One region of the Streptomyces sp. NPDC102274 genome, then DNA from elsewhere that is predicted to be linked to it. Evidence: riboswitches for the same ligand, from Rfam matches in the RefSeq annotation. Region 1 holds a riboswitch; each other region holds the start of a gene.
What was found. Region 1 has a riboswitch for thiamine pyrophosphate ahead of thiC (phosphomethylpyrimidine synthase ThiC). Riboswitches for the same ligand answer to the same signal wherever they lie in the genome.
Positions count from the first base shown of each region.

Region 2: linked by a shared signal. The riboswitch ahead of ACIRQP_RS22365 (thiamine ABC transporter substrate binding subunit) and the one ahead of thiC (phosphomethylpyrimidine synthase ThiC) in region 1 are both predicted to bind thiamine pyrophosphate.
Region 3: linked by a shared signal. The riboswitch ahead of thiO (glycine oxidase ThiO) and the one ahead of thiC (phosphomethylpyrimidine synthase ThiC) in region 1 are both predicted to bind thiamine pyrophosphate.

Region 1 is NZ_JBIWLW010000030.1:62,267-64,525, forward strand. It holds gene ACIRQP_RS31495 (YibE/F family protein) at 1-1,072, opposite strand, end outside; TPP riboswitch at 1,144-1,288, shown strand; gene thiC (phosphomethylpyrimidine synthase ThiC) at 1,281-2,259, shown strand, end outside.
Region 2 is NZ_JBIWLW010000016.1:138,049-140,307, forward strand. It holds gene rlmN (23S rRNA (adenine(2503)-C(2))-methyltransferase RlmN) at 1-1,066, shown strand, start outside; TPP riboswitch at 1,114-1,239, shown strand; gene ACIRQP_RS22365 (thiamine ABC transporter substrate binding subunit) at 1,323-2,259, shown strand, end outside.
Region 3 is NZ_JBIWLW010000001.1:338,451-340,709, reverse strand. It holds gene thiO (glycine oxidase ThiO) at 1-908, opposite strand, end outside; TPP riboswitch at 906-1,018, opposite strand; gene ACIRQP_RS01540 (hypothetical protein) at 1,069-1,419, shown strand; gene ACIRQP_RS01535 (NAD(P)/FAD-dependent oxidoreductase) at 1,452-2,259, shown strand, end outside.

The sequences.
Region 1 (2,259 bases):
CCGCGTAGGCGAGGACGAGCGTGTTGACCACCGAGGCGATATGGTCCCGGCCGATCCTGATGGCCGCCCGGTAGAGGGCGCGCGGGCCCATCGTCGGATCCGCCTGACGCAGCTCCCAGACGGCCGAGGTCTGGGTCACCGTCACATCGTCGAGCACACCGAGCGAACCGATGATCACGCCCGCCAGCAGCAGACCGCTCATATCGATCTCGGGATACAGGCCGTGGATCAGCCCGGTGTTGTCATCGGTGTTGCCGGTCAGGCCCGCCCAGCCGATGAAGACGGACCCCAGCAGTCCGATCAGCAGCAGCGAGATCAGTGTGCCCAGGACCGCGACCGAGGTACGCGCCGTCAGACCGTGGCAGAGATAGAGGGCGATCAGCATGATCGCGCTGGCGCCGACGACCGCCACGATCAGCGGGTTCGATCCCTGCAGGATCGCGGGCAGGATGAAGAGCGTCAGAACGGCGAACGAGGCGATGAGCGCGACCAGCGCCATGATCCCGCGCATCCGCCCCACCACGACCACTACGAGCGCGAAGATCCCTGCCAGCAGCGTCAGCGGGAACTTACGGTTCACGTCCGTCACGGAGTACTGGAGATCCCGCGGCGCATCGGGTGCGTATGCCACCACGACGCCCTGTTTCACGTGAAACTGCCTCGGCGCGTCCGGCTGGACCACCTCGACGAAGGTCCGCCCCTTCTCCTTGCCGGTCGTGACTTCGACCGTGGCCTTCTTGCACTCCCCGGTCTCCGCCTGCTGCGCCTCGCGCCCCTGGGGCTTTGTGGTGTCGCCGGTCGACGGGAGCTGGGAGGCGTTGACGTCCTTGCAGTCGACCCGCTCGATGCGTACGACCTGGCCCTGTTCCGTCTGCCGGTCGAAGCCCACACCGGTGCGCTCGTGTGCCGGAGTGCCGCCCGGCCAGAGCACGGCGAGCCCGACGGCCACGGCGGCCGCGAACGGAATCAGAACCGCCGCGATGACCTTGCGGAGGTGCTGGGAGACCGGAGCGGCGGGCCCATGGCTGTGCGAGTGGCCGTGCGCTTCGTGAGTCTGCTGGGGAGGGGTCACCGACCGATCATCGCAAGAAGGAAGGGGCCCTCTGTTCAGCACGCCGGATATGACGCTAGCGTGGAGCCAACCTTTGCACACGCGGGAGCTCGGAGCACCGGGCTGAGAGGGCGCTGACTGTGTGGTCCCGGGGTCATTCCCCGGACACCTGCGCTGCGCCGACCGCTGAACCTGTTACCGGGTAATGCCGGCGTAGGGAGTAGGTCTCATGACCGTTCAGGACACACATCCGTCTGCCTCCGACTCGGGGAAGCCGAGCGAGGCCGGGAAGTCCATCGGCTGGCACAAGGGATATGTCCAGGGTTCGCGCCCGGACCTCCAGGTGCCCGTCCGCCAGGTGCATCTCACCAACGGCAAGGACGTCACGCTGTACGACACGTCGGGTCCGTACACCGATCCGGGCGTCGAAACCGACGTACGCCGGGGTCTCGCACCGCTGCGCGAGAACTGGATCATCGGTCGCGGCGACACCGAGGAGTACGCGGGCCGGCCGGTCCGTCCCGAGGACGACGGGCTCAAGCACACCTCACCGCGCGGAGGACTTCTCCGGAGCGGTTCGACCGATCTGCGCGGCCTCGACGCGGTCTTCCCGGGTCGGCCGCGCCAGCCCAGGCGGAGCCGGGACGGGCAGCCGGTGACCCAGCTCGCGTATGCCCGGCGCGGTGACATCTCTCCGGAGATGGAGTACGTCGCGATCCGCGAGAACGTGTCCCCGGAGGTCGTCCGCGAGGAGATCGCCGCCGGGCGGGCCGTGCTGCCGGCCAATGTCAATCACCCGGAGATCGAGCCGATGATCATCGGTAAGCGGTTCCTGGTGAAGGTCAACGCCAACATCGGCAACTCCGCCGTCACTTCCTCCATCGAGGAGGAGGTGGAGAAGATGACCTGGGCGACCCACTGGGGCGCGGACACGGTCATGGACCTCTCCACCGGCCGCAATATCCACACCACCCGGGAGTGGGTGCTGCGAAACTCCCCCGTCCCCATCGGCACCGTTCCGCTGTACCAGGCGCTCGAAAAGGTGGACGGGAAGGCCGAGGAGCTGACCTGGGACATCTACAAGGACACGGTCATCGAGCAAGCCGAGCAGGGCGTCGACTACATGACGGTGCACGCCGGAGTGCTGCTGCGGTACGTGCCGCTGACGGCCCGTCGCAAGACGGGCATCGTCTCGCGCGGCGGTTCGA
Region 2 (2,259 bases), on a different contig from region 1:
AGCCAAGAAACCCCCGCGGCATCTCGCCGACCTCACCCCCGCCGAGCGCCGCGAGGCCGTCGCCGCGATCGGCGAGAAGCCGTTCCGCGCCCGGCAGCTGTCACAGCACTACTTCGCGCGATACGCGCACGACCCCGAGCAGTGGACCGACATCCCGGCCGCCGCGCGCCAGAAGCTCGCCACGGAGCTGCTGCCCGACCTGATGTCGGTGGTACGGCACATCTCGTGCGACGACGACACCACCCGTAAGACGCTCTGGCGGCTGCACGACGGCACCCTCGTCGAGTCGGTGCTGATGCGCTACCCGGACCGGGTCACCATGTGCATCTCCTCACAGGCGGGCTGCGGGATGAACTGCCCGTTCTGCGCCACCGGTCAGGCCGGTCTGGACCGTAACCTCTCCACCGCCGAGATCGTGCACCAGATCGTCGACGGGATGCGCGCGCTGCGGGACGGCGAGGTCCCCGGAGGTCCCTCGCGGCTGTCCAACATCGTCTTCATGGGTATGGGCGAGCCGCTCGCCAACTACAAGCGGGTGGTCGGGGCGATCCGCCGGCTCACCGACCCCGAGCCGGACGGTCTGGGCCTCTCGCAGCGCGGGATCACCGTCTCGACGGTCGGTCTCGTGCCGGCGATGCTGCGCTTCGCCGACGAGGGCTTCAAGTGCCGGCTCGCGGTCTCCCTGCACGCGCCCGACGACGAGCTGCGCGACACCCTCGTGCCGGTCAATACGCGGTGGAAGGTGCGCGAAGTACTGGACGCCGCCTGGGAGTACGCGGAGAAGTCGGGCCGCCGGGTCTCCATCGAGTACGCGCTGATCCGCGACATCAACGACCAGGCGTGGCGCGGCGACCGGCTGGGCCGGCTGCTCAAGGGCAAGCGGGTGCACGTCAATCTGATCCCGCTCAACCCGACGCCCGGCTCGAAGTGGACGGCGTCGCGCCCCGAGGACGAGAAGGCGTTCGTCGAGGCGATCGCGGCCCACGGTGTGCCGGTGACCGTACGGGACACCCGGGGCCAGGAGATCGACGGAGCGTGCGGACAGTTGGCCGCGTCGGAGCGGTAGGAGCCTGTTCGGCGCCAGGGGGTAACCTTGACCTGAACGCATTGCATATTTTCCGACAGGGGAGCGCCACAGCGCTGAGAGTGCGGCACATGTCCGTGGGAGCGGACAGCGGTCGCAGACCCTCTGAACCTTGCCCAGGTCATTCTGGGTAGGAAGTTCGGACACCACTCAAGCTGTTGCGCCCTGCCCGGAGTCCGGCCGGTACGGACCCCGGGCAGGGCCGCGTCTTCTCCTGGACATCCCAGGAGGAAAGTCAGTGAGCAGTACCCGCACCCGTACCAACACGAGAAGGGCGGCCGTCGGCGCGCTCGCCGCCGCGCTCGGTGTCTCGGCCCTCGCCGCCTGCGGCGGGTCCGAAGGCTCCCCGTCGTCCGGCGACGGCGGCAGCGGCGGTTCGGAGTCGAAGACCGTCACCCTCGTCAGCCATGACTCGTTCAACGCCTCGCCCGCCGTGCTGAAGGAGTTCACCAAGGAGACCGGTTACACGGTCAAGGTCCTGAAGAGCGGCGACGCCGGCGAGGCACTCAACAAGGAGATCCTGACGAAGGGTTCGCCCCAGGGCGATGTCTTCTTCGGCGTCGACAACACCCTGCTCTCCCGCGCCCTCGACAACGGCCTGTTCACGCCGTACAGGGCGAAGGGCCTGGACCGCGTCGAGGAGAGTACGCGGCTCGACAAGGACAAGAACCGGGTCACCCCGATCGACACCGGCGACATCTGCGTCAACTACGACAAGAAGTACTTCGCGGACAAGAAGCTGGCGCCGCCGCGGACCTTCGACGATCTGATCAAGCCCCAGTACAAGAACCTGCTCGTCACCGAGAACGCCGCGACCTCCTCACCCGGCCTCGGCTTCCTCCTCGGCACGGTCGCGCGGTACGGCGACAAGGGCTGGCAGGACTACTGGAAGAAGCTGAAGGACAACGGCGTCCAGGTCGTGGACAGCTGGGAGCAGGCGTACAACGACAGCTTCTCCGGCTCCGCCGGCGGCAAGAAGGCCAAGGCCGACCGGCCGCTCGTCGTCTCGTACGCCTCCAGCCCGCCCGTCGAGGTGCTGTACGCCGAGCCGCGGCCGAAGGAAGCGCCGACCGGGGTCTCCACCGGCACCTGCTTCCGGCAGACCGAGTTCGCCGGTCTGCTGGACGGAGCGAAGAACGAGGCCGGCGGCAAGGCGCTGCTCGACTTCCTGATCG
Region 3 (2,259 bases), on a different contig from region 1:
GCGTCCCGCAGCAGTTCGTAGACCCCGCCCGCCGTGACCGTGGTGTCCCAGCCGAGTTCCTCGCTGGTGGCGCCGACGACCAGTTCGCCGTTCTCGCGCGGCACCAGATAGACATGGCTGCCGCGCACCACGGCCCGTACCGTCCTGGAGAGGAAGGGCGCGTACGTACGGGGCACGGTCAGCCGCAGGACCTGGCCCTTGACGGGCCGTACCGGCGGCAGGACATCGGCCGGTACGCCGCCGAGCCGGCCGCTGAGGCTGCCGGCCGCCAGCACCACCTGGTCCGCGGTGAGTGCGCGGCCGTCGGCCAGGACGGCGCCGGTGGCCCGGTCGCGTACGACGGAGAGCCGGTCGGCGTGGGCGCGGTGGATGACCACCCCGGCCCGTTCGCACGCGGTCAGCAGGGCCGCCGCCAGCCGGCGGGGATCGATCTGGTGATCGCCGTCGACCCGCAGACCGCCGCGTACGCCCGGCGCGAGCATCGGCTCCAGGCGCCGGCATTCGCGGCCCGTGAGCCACTGGGATGTCAGCCCCGAACGCTGCTGGAGGGCGTGGAGTTCGCGCAACTGGGCGCGGTCGTCGGTGTCGAGGGCGACGGCGAGGGTGCCGCAGGCGCGGTAGCCGGTGTCCTGTCCGCTCGCCGCCTCCAGTTCGGCGACGAAGCCGGGGTAGCGCGCGGCGGAGGCGAGGTTGAGGCCGAGCAACGTCTCCTCGCCGTGGTGGAGTTCGGTGACGGCCGCGAGCATCCCCGCCGCGACCCGGGCCGCGCCGCCGCCGGGTTCGGGGTCGGTGACGGCGGTGCGCAGCCCGCGCTGCGCCGCCCGCCAGGCGGTGACCAGGCCGATGATCCCGCCCCCGATGACGAGCACGTCGGAGCCCGTACCTGTTTCTTCGTGGGGTGACTGCATGGGCGTCCAGCCCCTCCCTTCGCCGGCATGACCCGGATCAGGTTCGTACGGTCGGAGGCCGCCTCAGCCTCCCTCTCAGCCCGGTGCGCCGGACTCCCGCGAGGTAGTGTCGCCAGCCAGCCTAACGCCCTGTGCCCCGCGCTGTAAGGGAGCGATCACCGTGGCCCGTTCCCTGGACGGACTCGTCCTCTCCCCGGTCGCCGACCAGGCACCGGGGCAGGTGGGCACCGCCACCCGCTTCGTCTATCGGGAGGAGGACGGCCTGATCCGCGCCGAGTACGAGGGCGGTGACGTGGTCCGCGGATATCTCGTCGGGACCCGGGAGGGCGACCGGTTGGACTTCCGGTATGTACAGCTGAAGCGGGACGGCGCGACCTCTTCCGGGCACTGCGTCTCCACCGTGATCGACCTTCCCGACGGCCGGGTGCGGCTGGAGGAGACTTGGGAGTGGGAGTCCCAGGAGGGCAGCGGTACGAGCGTGGTGGAACAGCTTCCGTCCGGCGTTCCGTGAGCCTTCCGGGGCGGGCTGTCTAAGGTGATCGGGTGAGCGAGCGACAGCAGGAACAGCAGGAGACCGAACCGGCCGGGCAGCCGAGGGTGGTCGTCGTCGGCGCGGGCATGGCGGGGGTGCAGACCGCGGTGGCCCTGCGGGAGAAGGGCTTCGGCGGCCCGGTCACCGTGCTCGGCGCCGAGCCGCATCCGCCGTACGACCGGCCCCCCCTCTCCAAGGCGGTCCTGCTGGGCAAGGAGGAGAGCCCGGCCTTCGACATCGACTTCGCGGCGCTGTCCGTCCGGCTCCGGCTCGGCGTCGACGTGACCGGGCTGCGCCCCGGCGCGCGGGAACTGGACACCGCGCGCGGGCCCGTCCCGTACGACGTGCTGGTCATCGCGACCGGCGCGGAACCGATCACCCTGCCGGGCACCGAGTCGCTGCCCGGGGTCCATCTGCTGCGCACGCTGGACGACGCGGAGCGGCTGCGTCCGGTGCTCGGCCGCAGACAGCGGGTCGTGGTCGTCGGCGCCGGATGGATCGGCGCGGAGTTCACCACGGCCGCCCGGGAGGCGGGCTGCGCCGTGACGGTCGTCGAGGCGGCCGACCGGCCGCTCGCGGGCGTCCTGCCCGCCGAGGTCGCCGCTCCGATGACCGGCTGGTACGCGGAGAGCGGGGCCGAACTGCTGACGGGTGCCCGGGTGGCCGGTGTCGAACCGGGCGCGGTGATCCTCGCGGACGGCCGGCGGCTGGAGACCGACGCGGTGGTCGTGGGCATCGGCGCGCGGCCCGCGACGGGCTGGCTGGCCGGGTCGGGGATCGAGCTGGGCCCGGACGGCGCCATCGTGGCGGACGAGCGGC